One region of the Acidocella aluminiidurans genome, then DNA from elsewhere that is predicted to be linked to it. Evidence: predicted binding sites of a transcription regulator. Region 1 holds the regulator's gene; the other holds the start of a gene.

Region 1 (7,697 bases):
ACCCCCGACACTCGTCCCGAGCCTGTTCGCGATGAAGCCGGGTCAGGCGACGATGATCCAGACGAAGGACGGTTTCCTGGTCGCGGCGCTGAGCAAGGTGGTGCAGCCGACACCAGAAAGCGACCCCGCCATGTATGCGCAATTGCAGCAGAGCCTGAATAAGGGCTTGCAGGATGATCTGGGCGGGAGTTTTCTGGCCGGACTGCAGGCGCGCGATAAGGTCACTGTGAACCAGAAGCTGTTCGCGCAAATCTATCAGTGAGGAAAGAAAGAACTTTTGTCATGAATGCCGTTTCGCCAGACCGTTTTGAGACCTTCCGTGCCGCCTATGATCAGGGTCGCGGCGCGCTGGTCTGGCGTCACGGCATCGCCGATCTGCTGACACCGGTTGCGGCCTATCTGAAGGTCGCGCATGGCCAGCCTTATTCTTTTTTGCTGGAGAGCGTGGAAGGCGGGGCGACGCGCGGGCGGTACTCCTTTATCGGCTTGGCGCCCGATCTTGTCTGGAAATGTGAACGAGGGGTGGCTTCGGTCAATCGGGAGGCCCAGAGCCAACCGGAGAGCTTCGCCCAGATTTTCGAGGCGCCGTTGAAAAATTTGCGCGGCTTGATCGCCGAGACGCGGATGGACGTGCCCGAAGGTCTTCCGCCCGGCATTGGCGGCCTGCACGGATATCTTGGCTATGATCTGGTCAGGCTGATGGAAGATCTGCCGGCGCTGAAGCCGGACGTAATGGGCATTCCCGAGGCGATTCTGACCCGCCCGGGGCTGTTGATCGTGTTCGACAATGTCACCGATGAAATGACCCTGGCGGCGCCGGTCTACCCGAAGCAAGGGGTGGAAGCGGTCCAAGCCTATGCGACCGCCGAGGCCAAGCTGAATGACCTGGCGAAAGCCCTGGAGGCGCCTGTTCCGGAGCTGAAGGGGCGTTTGCTGGCGCCGATCGAGCAGAGCTCGAACATGGAAAAGGAAGAGTTCCTGGGCGCGGTGGAAACCGCCAAGAACTATATCCGTGCAGGCGATGCGTTCCAGATTGTGCCCTCGCAGCGTTTTGAAGCACCGTTTTCCTTGCCGGCCTTCGCGCTTTACCGGAGTCTGCGGCGGATTAACCCCGCCCCCTTCCTGTTCTTCCTGGATTTCGGCAGTTTTCAGGCCGTGGGCTCTTCACCGGAGATCTTGGTGCGACTGCGCGATGGCACAGTGACCATCCGCCCGCTGGCGGGCACACGCCGCCGCGGGGCCACCACCGAGGAAGATGTCGCGCTGGAAGAAGAGTTGCTGGCCGACCCCAAGGAGCGGGCTGAGCATCTCATGCTGCTGGATCTCGGGCGCAATGATGTCGGACGGGTATCGGAAATCGGTTCTGTGCGCGTGGCGCAAAGCTTCGCCATCGAGCGTTTTTCGCATGTGATGCATATTTCCTCGACGGTCGAGGGCAAGCTGCGCCCGGGGCTTGAGGCGCTGGATGCGCTGATCGCCGGATTCCCCGCCGGCACCTTGTCGGGCGCGCCAAAGGTCCGGGCGATGCAGATCATTGAGGAGCTCGAACCGTCGCGCCGGGGGCTATATGCCGGATGCATCGGCTATTTCGCGGCGAATGGCGAGATGGACACATGTATCGGCTTGCGCACCGCCTTGGTGAAGGATGGCCGCATGTATGTGCAGGCGGGCGTCGGCGTTGTCGCCGATTCCGACGCTGAGGCCGAATATATGGAAAGCGTGCATAAAGCGCGCGCGTTGTTCCGCGCCGCCGAGGACGCCGTGCGCTATGTCAGCGCGCCGGGAGCTTGAGCGATGATTCTTCTTATTGATAATTACGACAGCTTCACCTTCAATCTCGTTCAGTTTTTCGGGGATCTCGGCGCTGAATGTGTGGTCAAGCGCAATGATGCGTTGAGCCCCGAGGATGTTCTGGCCATGCGGCCACAGGCGGTGGTTTTGTCCCCAGGGCCGTGCACGCCGAATGAGGCCGGGATCTGTCTGCCGATGGTACAGGCGGCGGCTGCGGCAAAGCTGCCTTTGTTCGGTGTGTGTTTGGGCCACCAGGCGATCGGTCAGGCCTTTGGGGGGCAGGTGGTGCGCGCACCACAGCCCGTGCATGGGAAAACCAGCCCTGTCTTCCACGATAATACCGACATTTTCGAAGGCTTGCCGAATCCCTTCACCGCGACCCGTTATCATTCGCTGATCGTACAGCAGGCGACCTTGCCCAGCGTGCTGGTGCCCACGGCCCGCACTGAAGACGGCATTATCATGGGATTGCGCCACGCGGAGCTGCCGATTTATGGCGTGCAGTTTCATCCGGAGAGTATCGCGACCTCGAACGGGCATGATATTCTGCGCAACTTCCTGCATCTCGCAGGGGTGAAGGTTCCGGTTGCTGCGTGAATAGTTCGCTGAAACCGGTGCTGGCGCGCCTCGGTAAGGGCGAAAGCTTGACCGTGTCTGAGGCCGAAGAGGCATTCGGCGTGGTCATGGATGGGCAGGCCACGCCCGCCCAGATCGGCGGGATGCTGATGGCCATGCGTGCACGCGGCGAAACGGTAGCGGAGCTGACCGGCGCGGTCACGGCGATGCGAAAGCGTATGGCCACGATCGAAGCGCCGGCGGATGCCATGGATGTTTGCGGCACAGGCGGGGACGGCGCCGCCAGCCTCAATATTTCCACCGCGACGACATTTGTCCTGGCGGCGTGCGATGTGCCTGTCGCCAAGCACGGCAATAAGGCGTTGTCCTCGCGCTCAGGCGCCGCGGATGTGTTGATGGCGCTTGGTGTTGCGATCGAGCCGCCCATTGACCGGTTATCGGCGGTGCTGCGCGAGGTTGGGTGCGTCTTTCTGTTCGCGCCGCGCCATCACCCCGCGCTGCGGCACGCTGCCCCGGTTCGGGTGGAGCTTGGCACCCGAACCTTGTTCAACCTGACCGGCCCGATGGCCAATCCGGCCGGCGTGCGGCGCCAGTTGATGGGGGTGTATGACCCGTTTTGGTTGCGCCCGGTAGCGGAAACGCTACGTGATCTTGGCACGGAAGCCGCCTGGATCGTGCATGGCGCCGGCATGGATGAACTCGTGCTCGACGATGTGAATCAGGTGGTCTCGCTGAAGGCCAATGAGATCAGGGAATTCGGGGTAACGGCCGCGGATGCGGGCCTTGCCGCAGCACCGGCCTCTGCCTTGAAAGGCGGAGACGCGGCCTATAATGCGGCGGCTTTACTGGCTTTGTTGCGGGGCCAAGCAGGCGCGTATCGTGACACGGTGTTGTTGAATAGCGCTGCCGCGCTGATTGTGGCGGGCCGGGTGGAAACACTGCCCCAAGGGGTCGAGCTGGCGGCGCAGGCGATAGATCGAGGTGACGCTTTGGCTGTTCTGGAACGGTTGAAGCGGGTCTCCGGAGAGCAGGCATGAATATTGTAATCGACGATGTGCTGGCGAAAATCTGCGCGGATAAACGCGCTGAAGTTGCCGAGCGCCAGGGGCGCAGGCCGCTTGATGAGTTGAAGGCCGAGGTCAGGGACGCCGACAAGACGCGTGGCTTCGGCCGGGCTTTGATGGATAAGGCCGCGCAGGACCAGGCCGGACTGATCGCGGAGATCAAGAAGGCCTCGCCCTCGGGCGGTTTGATCCGCCCGGATTTCGAGCCCGCCTCGCTGGCGCGGGCCTACGCGGCGGCCGGCGCGACCTGCCTTTCCGTTCTGACCGACGAAAAATACTTCCAAGGCCAGACCGCGCATCTGGAGGCGGCCCGCGCGGCTGTTTCCCTGCCCGTCATTCGCAAGGATTTCATGCTGGATGAATGGCAGGTCTATGAGAGCCGGGTCATGGGGGCGGATTGCATTCTGCTGATCATGGCGGCGCTTGAGGACGATCAGGCCCGCGATCTGGAAGGGCTCGCCCGGGCTCTGGATATGGATGTTCTGGCGGAAGTCCATAATGAGGAAGAGATGGAGCGCGCGCTTCTGCTGCAGACGCCCTTGATCGGTATCAATAACCGCAATCTGAAGACCATGGTGACGGATATTGCGACAACCGAGCAGCTTTCGAGCCTCTGCCCGCCGAATAAATTCATGATCTCCGAGTCTGGCATCAAGACCAACCAGGATGTCGAAAGGCTGCGGAAAGTCTGTGTGCAGGGGTTCCTCGTCGGAGAATCACTGATGCGCCAGGACGACCTGGAGGCAGCCGTGCACGCGCTTCTAGGCCATTGAGCCAGCTCACCCATATCGGCGCTGACGGCTCGGCGCGCATGGTGGATGTCTCGGCCAAGGCCGTGACGCTTCGCGAGGCGCAGGCCAAGGGGCGGGTGGTGATGCGGCCCGAGACCGTCAGCTTGATCCGCGACAATCAGGCTGAAAAAGGCGATGTCCTCGCGGCGGCGCGAATCGCCGGGATTATGGCGGCAAAGAAAACCGGAGAGCTGATCCCGCTCTGCCATCCGCTGCCACTCGATGCAATCAGCATTGACCTAATCCTGGAGCAGGATTCGGTCGAGATCGTCGCCACGGCCCGGACAACGGCACGCACCGGCATTGAAATGGAAGCCCTGACCGCCGTCAGTCTTGCGGCTTTGACCATCTATGACATGGTCAAGGCCGCGGATAAGACGATGCGGATCGAGGCGATTCGGCTGACGCGAAAGACTGGCGGCAAGAGCGGAGATTTTTCGGCACCATGATCAGTGTCGAGGAGGCGCGCGCCCGGATTGTCGCCGATTTAAAGCCCGTGGCCGTTGAAATGGTCGGGCTGGCACAGGCCTATGAACGCGTGCTGGCGCGCCCGGTCATCTCCCGGCTGACTGTGCCGCCTGGTGATGTTTCGGCCATGGACGGGTATGCAGTGCGTGCTGCTGACACTGAGCTTGGCAAGCCGCTCCGGCTGACCGGTGAAGCGCCGGCTGGGCACCCGTTCGCGGGTGAGGTTGGACCGGGGGAGGCGGTTCGGATCTTTACCGGAAGCACGATCCCCAACGGTGCGGATACCGTTTTGATCCAGGAGAACGCCTCCGTCGCGGCGGATTTGGTGGAGCCTGCAGCAAGCGTGCGCGTTGGGCTCCACATCCGCCGTAAGGGCCAGGATATACAAGCCGGTGACGAGGTCTTGCCGGCGGCGGCGCGGCTGTCTGTGCGGGATATCGGACTGGCTGCCGCGGCGGGGCATCCCTGGCTGGCTGTTCACCGGCGCCCGCGCATCGCGATCCTCTGCACCGGGGACGAAATTGCCCTGCCGGGTGAGCCGCTTCCCGCCGGGGGGATCGCCAACTCCAACGCCCTGATGCTGAGCGCCTTCGTTGCAGCCCATGGCGGCGAGCCGCTGGTTTTGCCGATTGCGCGTGATGCTGTTGGCGAGGTTGCGCAGGCGGCGTTAGCTGCCAAAGGAGCCGATCTGTTGCTGACCACAGGTGGGGCGAGTGTCGGTGCCTATGATCTGGTTAGGCAAGGGCTGTCCCAGCACGGTTTTGCGCTGGATTTCTGGAAAATCGCGATGCGCCCCGGCAAGCCCCTGATATTTGGCAGACTCGGTGAGTTGCCTGTGTTGGGGCTGCCCGGCAACCCCGTGTCCGCTTATGTCTGCGCGGTGTTGTTTTTACGCGCCGCCATCGAGGCGCTGTGTGGTTTGCCCGCTGAACCGCCGCGCTTTGAAAGCATGCGATTGGCGGCGCCGATGCGGGCCAATGATATGCGGGAAGACTATGTTCGGGCGGTGATCGCTAAGACCGCGGACGGCGAAATGCGGGTAACACCGCTGCCGGTACAGGATTCAGGAATGCTGCGTGCCTTGGCGCGGTCCAACGCGCTGATCCGCCGTGTGCCGTTTTCACCGGCCGCCCAGCTGGATCATTACGTGGAGATCCTGCGCTTGGATCATTCGTAACGCTTGACGCGAAAACGAGAACTAAACTAGAACATCACCTTGTTGTTGCTTTGTTCCAGAAGCTTTAAAATTCGGAGATGTTCAATGCTGACGCCGAAACAGCATGAATTGCTGTTATTCATCGACCGGCATCTGCGCGAGACCGGATGCAGCCCCAGCTTCGAGGAAATGAAGGAGGCTTTGGATCTCCGTTCAAAATCCGGAATCCATCGGTTGATTTCCGCCCTGGAAGAACGTGGGTTCCTGCGCCGCCACAAGCACAGGGCGAGAGCCCTGGAAGTGGTGCGGCTGCCGCAGGATATAACGCCGAGCAAGGCGCAGGCGCATGGTTTTGCGCCCAACGTGATTCAAGGACATTTTGGAACTCGCGGGCTGTCGCAGCAAGATGAGCTGGAGAGTTTTGAACCTTCCGCGATTTCTCTGCCGCTTTACGGTAAAATCGCCGCAGGCCTGCCGATCGAAGCCTTGCGCGATAATGAAGAGACGATCGAAATCCCGCTCTCCATGCTTGGCGCCGGGGAGCATTTCGCATTGACCGTCGAAGGCGATTCGATGATCGAAGCGGGAATTCTGGACGGTGATACAGTGATCATCCGGCGCGGCGATACGGCTGAAAACGGGCAGATTATCGTCGCGTTGGTCGATGATCACGAGGTGACGCTGAAGCGTCTGCGCCGGAAAGGGCAGTCCATTGCGCTGGAGCCAGCCAATATCCGGTATGAAACGAGAATTTTCCCGGCTGAACGTGTCCGTGTTCAAGGTCGCCTGATCGCGCTGATGCGGCAATATTAAGCGTGTGCCGCAGAGCCTGATTGGCTGATCCGATCCCTTTCGAGGCCGGATCAGCTGCAATCAATGGCGAGACGCTTTATTCTGCCGCCGGCGCTGTTGCTCGCTGAGCTTGCCGCCAGGTTTTGGCGCATATGGCTTCGGAGCCGCTTTCGTCTTGAAATCGCCGCGTTCGGAAAACTGCGTGCGAGCGCGTGAGGGGCTGCTCGGCGGGGCGGCGGGCTCGATCCGCGCCTCGGTCTGGGCGTTCGCCGCATTGGCAAAGGCGCTCGCGGCATGGGCCGCAATTTCGAACTTGGTCTCGCGCTCAAAAATGCGAATGGCACCGATCTCTTGTTTACTGACGCCCCCCGCCTTGCAGATCAGCGGCACCAGCCAGCGCGGATCGGCATTTTGTTTGCGGCCAAGGGCCACGCGAAACCAAGTGCCCTCGCTCACCGGGCCATGGGATGCCTTGCCGGTATGCGGCGCGCGGGCGGGGCGCTGGGCTTCGGGCGGCAGGATCGTAACGTTCGCCGCGCGTGGCAGATGGGCCTGGGCCAGTTTCACGAAAGCCGCAGCGATGATTTCCGGTGAACTCCGGGCCAGAAGCTTCTGGCCGAGCTCAAGCTCGATTTCGCCGGGTGTTTCTTGCAGCTGCGGATTGTTCAGGAGGCGTATCTCATCCTTTGCACGGATGTCCTCCGGCGTCGGCGGGTCAACCCAGACAGCCTGGGCATTTGCCTCCCGCAAGAGCAATTCCGCCCGGCGCCGCCGCGCAGGCGGGACGAGCAGGACGGAAACCCCCTTGCGCCCTGCGCGCCCGGTACGGCCGGAACGATGCAGGAACGTTGCCTTATTGGTGGGAAGGTCCGCGTGAATGACCAGGTCGAGATCCGGCAAATCCAACCCACGCGCGGCGACATCGGTTGCGATACAGACCTGTGCGCGCCCGTCACGCAGCGCTGACAAGGCGGCGTTACGCTCAGCCTGGGATAGTTCTCCCGACAAGGCGGCCGCAGTGAAACCCCGTGCGACGAGGTTGGCGTGAAGCGTGCGCAC
Region 2 (7,697 bases), 350 kb from region 1:
ATTCTGCAGCATGGTCTCGGTCGGCGCGCTCTGGCAGATTGCCTACGCGCCCTATGTTTCGGATTACAGCCGCTATATGCCGCATGATACGGGTGCGAAGGACGCGTTCTGGGCCTCCTACTGGGGCTGCACGCTTGGCTCGATCTTCCCGATGATTTTGGGCGCGATGCTGGGGCTGGTTGCGGCGAATGGCGATCCGGTCGCGGGGCTCACCAGCTTTACCGGGGCGGTCGCGGTGCCGGTTGTGATCATTTTTTCCATCGGCTTCGCCGGCACCAATGCGATGAACCTCTATTGCGGCGTGCTCTCCACCATCACGCTGGTGCATACATTCGCACCGGGCTGGAAGCCGGGGGCGGCGGCGCGCACCATCACCGCGATCGCGATCACGTTGGTTGGCTTGGCCATCGCCTTGTTCGCGGCGGGGGCCTTCCTGACCAACTACACCAACTTCATCCTGTTGCTGCTCTATGTGCTGGTGCCCTGGACGGCGATCAATCTGGTGGATTTCTATCTGGTGCGGCATGGGGATTACGATGTCGGGGCGTTTTTCACCGCCGCGGGCGGCATCTACGGGCGCTTCAATAAATCGGCGATCTTCTGCTATATATTGGGGATTCTCATTCAGCTGCCGTTTGTCTCGAACGATCTCTATACCGGCCCGGTGGCGAAGGCGCTGGACGGGGTGGATCTCTCCTGGATCGTCGGGCTCTGCGTGATCAGCCCGGTCTATTATGTGATGGCGCGCAAGAGCGCGGCCAGTCTCGTGCCGGCTGTATAGACGCGAAGATCAGACTCAGAATATTGCCGGCTTTACCAAAGCCGGCAATATTCGCGGGCATTTTCAAGGTTCGGCCCGGGCGTTGCGTCCGGGCCGAGCTGTTTCAGAAACCCGTCCGGGGCGCTGGGGCGTGGGGTGTCGCCGCAATTGGTATGCACCCAATCCATTCCCATTCGTCCGTTGCGCAGGCTGTAGAGTTTGCCGCACAGCGCCAGCCGCATGCCGGGATGCAGCGCTGAAAGCGGCGCCGGAACCGTGTCGGGGGCCGCATCGTAGCCGGCCGCGAAGACGTTATCCGCGCGAATATCGTAGATCTGGCCATCATCGCCGCGCAGCAGGATCTTGCTGTGGGAAAGCGCCACCCCGTCGCGATAGTCCCGGGCGCGGACGAAGAACGGGCCATGCGCGATGGTGCCGGTCAGGTACTGGCCTTGCCGCGCCTGGCACAGTCTGGCCTCATCGGCCAAGGCGGCGTGAGCGATACCACAGAGAATGAAGGCGAGGGCCCAGAGCCGCATGGAATCTCTCCCGTTATCCGCGTCATTTAGCCGGTTGGTCGGTCGGCGGGAAGCGGGCGGGATATTCCAGCTTGCCCTGATAGCCGAGCGCACGGACACGCGCCGTCAGCTGTTCCACCAGCGCCGGGGCGGGATCGGGTGTGCGGGTGAAGACGGAGAGCAGCGTCATTTGCGGGTTGGCGACGATGAACCAGCTATAATCGGCGGCGTGATCGAGGATCCAGTAGGTATAGGGGATGGTGAACAGATGCCAGAGCCGGTAGCGCACGAGAAATTTGTTGTTGGCGCCGGGGGCCAGAATCGCGACGCTGCCCTGGAAGGATTTTTCCCTGCCCGCCGGCGTGTGCATGCGGCAGGCATCGCGCTCCATCAGCTGGCCCTGGGCGTTGGCGAAATAGCGCGTGGTGCCGGCGACGCAGCCATCGGTCAGTTTCATTGGGATGCGGCCGATTTCGTACCAGGTGCCGGTAAACAGCCGCGACATCTCAACCGGCTTTTGCGGTTGCGGCGCGATGACGGGCGCGGGTGTTCCGGCACAGCCTGAGATCAGCAGCAGCAAGGGAATGAGCAGCCATCCGCGCATGGATCGGTCCTTCCGGGTCAAAGCCTGTCTACGCGGGCTTTGGCGCGGCGGATCACCTGGTGCTGTTGAGCCTGGGGCTGTTGAAGCTGATATTCACGCTGTAGGCCGCGAGGAGGGCGTTCGGGGTGATTCTGGTCTCGGCGTTCAGAGAGAGGTTGACGAGGTGGACCGGTATCGTCGCTTCGGTTGGTAACGCTCAATATGCCGGCCAAGGCGGCCAGCCATGACGCAAAGAGGCGGAGTGTGTGCTTCAATTTTATCTGATGCCCAACGCGAACGTTTAGTGAAAAATTGTTTGTATGGCTATCGTTGTATGTATCGATGGTAATGATTGTGAATCAACTTCAAGTAAATGAATTGCTGAAACGGGTTGAAAACCAGAGGTGGAAAACTTTTAATGTTTTCGACAGAAACATAGAATGTCGCTAAAGATTTTGAATCGGACGGGATTTTTGGTTTTGTTTAAAAAGCGCCCATCCGGATTTGGTCGCGATGTCATGGCACGCTTGGGTTGTTTTGTGTTTCGCGCATCGCGTGAACGTTATGATAGCTATAATGATCTCGCTTTTCAAATGAGGGAAAAGTTAGTGTTTTTATGATTTATTCGTAACGAAAAAACGGCCTGCGGCGGGATTTTTAGACGCAAAAAACCGCGCCCGAGGGCGCGGTTTGCGGTAAGCCGCCGAGATCAGGCGGGGTTAGAACGGGATTTCGTCGTCCAGATCGCCATTGCTCGGCCGCGTATCCCAGCCACCGACGGCGCGGGCGGGGGATTTCGCGGCGGGGGCCGAGGCTGTGCGCGGCGCGTACTCGTCGCCACCGCCCATGCCGCCCCCATGCCCATACCGCCGCCCGCTCCCCCGCCGGCGCGGTCCAGCAGCACCAGCTCGCCGTTGAAGCGGCCGATCATGATCTCGGTGGTATAGCGCTCCTGGCCGGACTGGTCGGTCCATTTGCGGGTCTGCAGCTTGCCTTCCAGATAGAGCTTGGAGCCCTTTTTCAGATATTTCTCCGCCACATCGGCCAGCCGGTCATTCATGATGACCACGCGGTGCCACTCGGTCAGCTCCTTGCGCTCGCCGCTGGCCTTGTCGTTCCAGCTCTCGGAGGTGGCGACGGCCAAATTGACGACCTTCATGCCGGACTGGGTGTTGCGGATCTCCGGGTCGCGCCCGAGATTGCCCACCAGAATCACCTTGTTCACACTACCAGCCATGTCGCCCTCTACAACTCAAAATTGTCTTTCAGGATAGCGCATCCGCCACGCGGTGGCCAGCGTTGCTTTATACGCGGCGAGACCCTATCTTACAAGAACGTATCACGAACATCCAGGATCGATCATGGCGGAGCAGAAGGGTGCCGGCTTCATTAGCGTTCGCGGCGCGCGCGAACATAATCTGAAAAATATCGACATCCAGATTCCGCGCGAGCAGCTGACCGTGATCACCGGGCTCTCCGGCTCGGGCAAATCCTCGCTGGCCTTCGATACCATCTATGCCGAGGGGCAGCGGCGCTATGTGGAGAGCCTCTCGGCCTATGCGCGGCAGTTCCTGGAGCTGATGGGCAAGCCGGATGTGGACAGCATCGAGGGGCTCTCCCCGGCGATCTCCATTGAGCAGAAGACCACCTCGAAGAACCCCCGCTCCACCGTCGGCACCGTGACGGAGATCCATGATTATATGCGTCTGCTTTGGGCGCGGGCCGGGGTGCCCTATTCGCCGGCGACCGGCCTGCCGATCGAGGCGCAGACGGTGAGCCAGATGGTGGATAGGGTGATGGCGATGCCCGAAGGCACGCGGCTATTGCTGCTGGCGCCGGTGATAAGGGGGCGCAAGGGCGAATATAAAAAGGAGCTGGCGGAATATCAGCGCAAGGGCTTCACCCGGGCCAAGATCGACGGCACCGTGTATGAAATCGCCGAGGCCCCGGCGCTGAAGAAGACGCTGAAGCACGATATCGAGATCGTCGTCGACCGGCTGGTGGTCAAATCCGGGCTGGAGCAGCGCCTGGCGGATAGTTTCGAGACGGCTCTGGGGTTGGCGGATGGCATCGTCTATGCCGAAAATCACGACACCCAGGAGCGCACGGTGTTTTCCTCGCGCTTTGCCTGTCCGGTTTCCGGCTTCACCATCGAGGAGATCGAGCCGCGGCTGTTCTCCTTCAATTCCCCCCATGGCGCCTGTCCGGAATGCGATGGGCTGGGGCATGAGATCTATTTCGACCCGCATCTGGTGGTGCCCGATGAGCGCCGGGCGCTGGATGACAATGCCATCGCCCCCTGGGCCAACGCGCAATCGCCTTATTACGACCAGACCATCGCCGCCATCGCCAAGCATTACGGGGTGAAGCTGGGCACCGCCTGGGAGGATGTGCCCGAAGATGTGCGCGAGGTGTTCCTGTTCGGCTCCGGCAAGGAGGAGATCAAATTCACCTACAAGGACAGCGCGCGCGCCTATAATGTCGTGAAGCCGTTCGAGGGGATCATCAAAAATCTCGACCGGCGCTACAAGGAAACCGATTCCGCCTGGGTGCGCGAGGAGCTTTCCCGCTACCATGCCGAGCGTCCCTGTGCGGCCTGCAACGGCGCAAGGCTGCGCCCCGAGGCGCTGGCGGTGAAGGTGGCGGAGAAAAACCTGGCCGAGGTGGCGGAGCTGTCCATCGACAAGGCGCGAGACTGGTTTGCCAGCGTCGCCGCCACCCTCACCCCGCAGCGCCTGGAAATCGCCCGGCGCATCCTCAAGGAGATCGAGGAGAGGCTGCAATTCCTGCTCGATGTCGGGTTGAATTATCTCACCCTGGCGCGCTCTTCCGCGACGCTGTCGGGCGGGGAGAGCCAGCGCATCCGCCTGGCCTCGCAGATCGGCTCCGGGCTGACCGGTGTGCTCTATGTGCTGGATGAGCCCTCCATCGGCCTGCACCAGCGCGATAATGAGCGGCTGTTGGGCACGCTGGAGCGGCTCAAGCGCCTGGGCAATACCGTGCTGGTGGTGGAGCATGATGAAGACGCGATCCGCGCCGCCGACCATCTGGTGGATATGGGGCCGGAAGCCGGGGTGAAGGGCGGGCATGTGGTGGCGCAGGGCACGCCGGCCGAGGTGGCGGCCAACCCGAAATCCGTCACCGGGGATTATCTCTCCGGCCGGCGCTCGATCCCGGTGCCGCAACGCCGGCCGGTGCAGAAGAACCGCACCATCAAGCTCGTCGGCGCGCGCGGCAATAATCTGAAGGATGTCACCGCGACCTTCCCGCTGGGGCTGTTCACCTGTGTGACCGGCGTCTCAGGTGGCGGCAAATCGACGCTGGTGATCGACACGCTCTACAAGGCGCTCTCGCGCCGGCTGATGGGCTCGGGCGAGGTGCCGGCGCCCTTCGAGAAGATCGAGGGCATGGAGCAGCTAGATAAGATCATCGATATCGACCAGTCGCCGATCGGCCGCACCCCGCGCTCCAACCCCGCCACCTATACGGATCTGTTCGCGCCGATCCGCGACTGGTTCGCCGAGATGCCGGAGGCGCGCGCGCGGGGTTACAAGCCGGGGCGGTTCTCCTTCAACGTCAAAGGCGGGCGCTGCGAGGCCTGCCAGGGCGACGGCGTGCTGAAGATCGAGATGCATTTCCTGCCGGACGTGTTCGTCACCTGCGACACCTGCAAGGGCAAGCGCTATAACCGCGAGACGCTGGAGGTGAAGTTCCGCGGCAAATCCATCGCCGATGTGCTGGATATGTCCGTGGACGAGGCGCTGACGTTCTTCTCCGCGGTGCCGAAGATCCATGACCGGCTCTCGATTCTGGCCCGTGTCGGGCTCGGCTATATCAAGCTCGGTCAGCAGGCGACCACGCTTTCAGGCGGCGAGGCGCAGCGCATCAAGCTGGCCAAGGAGCTGGCGCGCCGCGCCACCGGACGCACGCTCTATATTCTCGATGAGCCGACGACCGGGCTGCATTTCGAGGATATCCGCAAGCTCTTGGAAGTGCTGCATGCGCTGGTGGATGCCGGCAACACCATCATCGTCATCGAGCATAATCTCGAAGTGATCAAAACCGCCGATCATATCATCGATATCGGGCCGGAGGGGGGCTCGGGCGGCGGGCGCGTCATCGCCACCGGCACGCCGGAGGATATCGCCGCGAGTGCAGGCAGCTATACGGGCCGCTTCCTCGCCCCCTTGCTGGCGCCGGCCAAGCCGGCGAAGACGCGCAAGAAGGCGTGACGCGGTGAACCGGCTCCGCCGCATCGTCGGAGGCTGGCTGGCGACCTTCCTGACCCAGGAGGTCGAGGCCGCCCCGGCCTTGCCGGTGGATATGGTCGCGTTGCAGGCGCTGCTGCGCAAGGCGGATGTGATCCTGGTCGAAGGCAATCTGCGCATCAGCGCGGCGATCAAATATCTCACCCAGTCCAGCTGGTCGCATGCGGTGCTGTATGCGGGCGGGGGCATGTGCATCGAGGCGGATGTGCTGCAGGGTGTGCGGCGCTTTGCGCTGGCGGAGCTGGCACCTTACCATCTGCGCATCTGCCGGCCGATCAGCCTGACCGAAGCGGATGCGGACATCGTCCTCGCCCATGCTCAGGCCCGGCTGGGCGCGCAATATGACCTGAAACATGTGGTGGATCTGGCGCGCTATATGGTGCCGCTGCCGGTGCCGCGCGCCTGGCGGCGCCGGGCGATCGCGGTCGGCTCCGCCGACCCCAGCCGGGCGATCTGCTCAACCCTGGTGGCGGAGGCGTTTCAGGCGGCGCATTACCCGATCCTGCCCGAGATCCCGCCCTCGGTGCCCCCCGGCCCGGCGGCGGCGAAGGTGCGGGAGATCTATCATATCCATGATACCGGCCTGTTCACCCCACGCGATTTCGACATCTCGCCGTTTTTCCAGATCATCAAACCCGATATGCCGCGTGCCTTCGACCATCATCGGCTGCTCTGGGTGGATTGAAGCGATGGACGCATCGGTTTCGCTGATTTAATCTTTGGCGCGCATGCAAAAAGCTCTTGCCCCGTTGCCGCCTTTACCCCGCATTGCGATGTTCACGTGGTTCGGCACGCTGATGTGCCTGGACACAAGCTCATCCGCTCTGGTGCACCGGGCACCGGATGCGTTGGAACCGCAGCATATCGTGCTTGGGCTGGAGCCAACGCAGACCGGGGCCATTCTTTCCGTGGCGCATGTCGAGCGGGCCGCCCTCTCAAACCTGCCTTCGACGCTGGCGATTCAGGAGGGACATTACCAAGGCAGCCTGCTGTTTCATGCCGATGGGCTTTTTCTTGTTGCCCGGCCGGACGGCGAGATGAGCTTTCTCTCAGCCTCAGCCAAGGAATGGGAGCATTTCCTGCCTGTGCCGGGGCGCGATGTTGAGCTCATCCACCGGATCGTGGCGCAATACTGGTCGGTGAATGGCGCTTCGCCGGTCAAGGCGGGGTTCTGCGCCTTCAACCTGTTTTTCGGCGAACATGTGGTGGAGTTGCCCGGCCAGTTGCCGCTGCCACTTCAACAGGACCTGGCCACGCTGGAGCTGCAAGCGCGCAATGGGGCGTTGCGGGCGGTGCCGGTGCCGGGCTGGCGCGGGCGCAAACAGGTCTGGATCCACCCGCATGGAAATATTGGCAACCGGGCGCTGCAATATCTCACCGCTGAGGGAATCGCGCGGCGTGTGGCTGGGGCGGTTGTGACCAATATCCAGCTGCCGATGTGGCAGCGCGAGGCGCCGGCGCCACGCCCGCCCGCCCGTGAAAGTGCGGGCACGGGAGACGATTATCATCTGGACGTGGCCGGGCTGGCGGCGTGCCTGGTTCGTGATGAGGTGGATGCGATCTGTCTG

Evidence for each region. Region 1 encodes LexA, which represses DNA repair genes until DNA is damaged. Its sites were predicted from a motif close to TGTTCTANNTANGTTC; they were not measured.
Region 2: a site for LexA is predicted at 3,194-3,209, ahead of uvrA (excinuclease ABC subunit UvrA). Genes of this name have one in related genera too.

What each region holds. Positions count from the first base shown of each region.
Region 1 is NZ_AP031589.1:3,298,587-3,306,283, forward strand. It holds gene ACZ46S_RS16240 (SurA N-terminal domain-containing protein) at 1-262, shown strand, start outside; gene trpE (anthranilate synthase component I) at 283-1,791, shown strand; gene ACZ46S_RS16250 (anthranilate synthase component II) at 1,795-2,388, shown strand; gene trpD (anthranilate phosphoribosyltransferase) at 2,385-3,404, shown strand; gene trpC (indole-3-glycerol phosphate synthase TrpC) at 3,401-4,204, shown strand; gene moaC (cyclic pyranopterin monophosphate synthase MoaC) at 4,201-4,671, shown strand; gene ACZ46S_RS16270 (molybdopterin molybdotransferase MoeA) at 4,668-5,867, shown strand; gene lexA (transcriptional repressor LexA) at 5,952-6,659, shown strand; gene ACZ46S_RS16280 (DEAD/DEAH box helicase) at 6,720-7,697, opposite strand, start outside.
Region 2 is NZ_AP031589.1:3,648,327-3,656,023, forward strand. It holds gene ACZ46S_RS17940 (purine-cytosine permease family protein) at 1-781, shown strand, start outside; gene ACZ46S_RS17945 (hypothetical protein) at 814-1,299, opposite strand; gene ACZ46S_RS17950 (lipocalin family protein) at 1,322-1,882, opposite strand; partial or broken gene ssb (single-stranded DNA-binding protein) at 2,581-3,098, opposite strand; gene uvrA (excinuclease ABC subunit UvrA) at 3,223-6,093, shown strand; gene ACZ46S_RS17965 (C40 family peptidase) at 6,098-6,814, shown strand; gene ACZ46S_RS17970 (hypothetical protein) at 6,858-7,697, shown strand, end outside.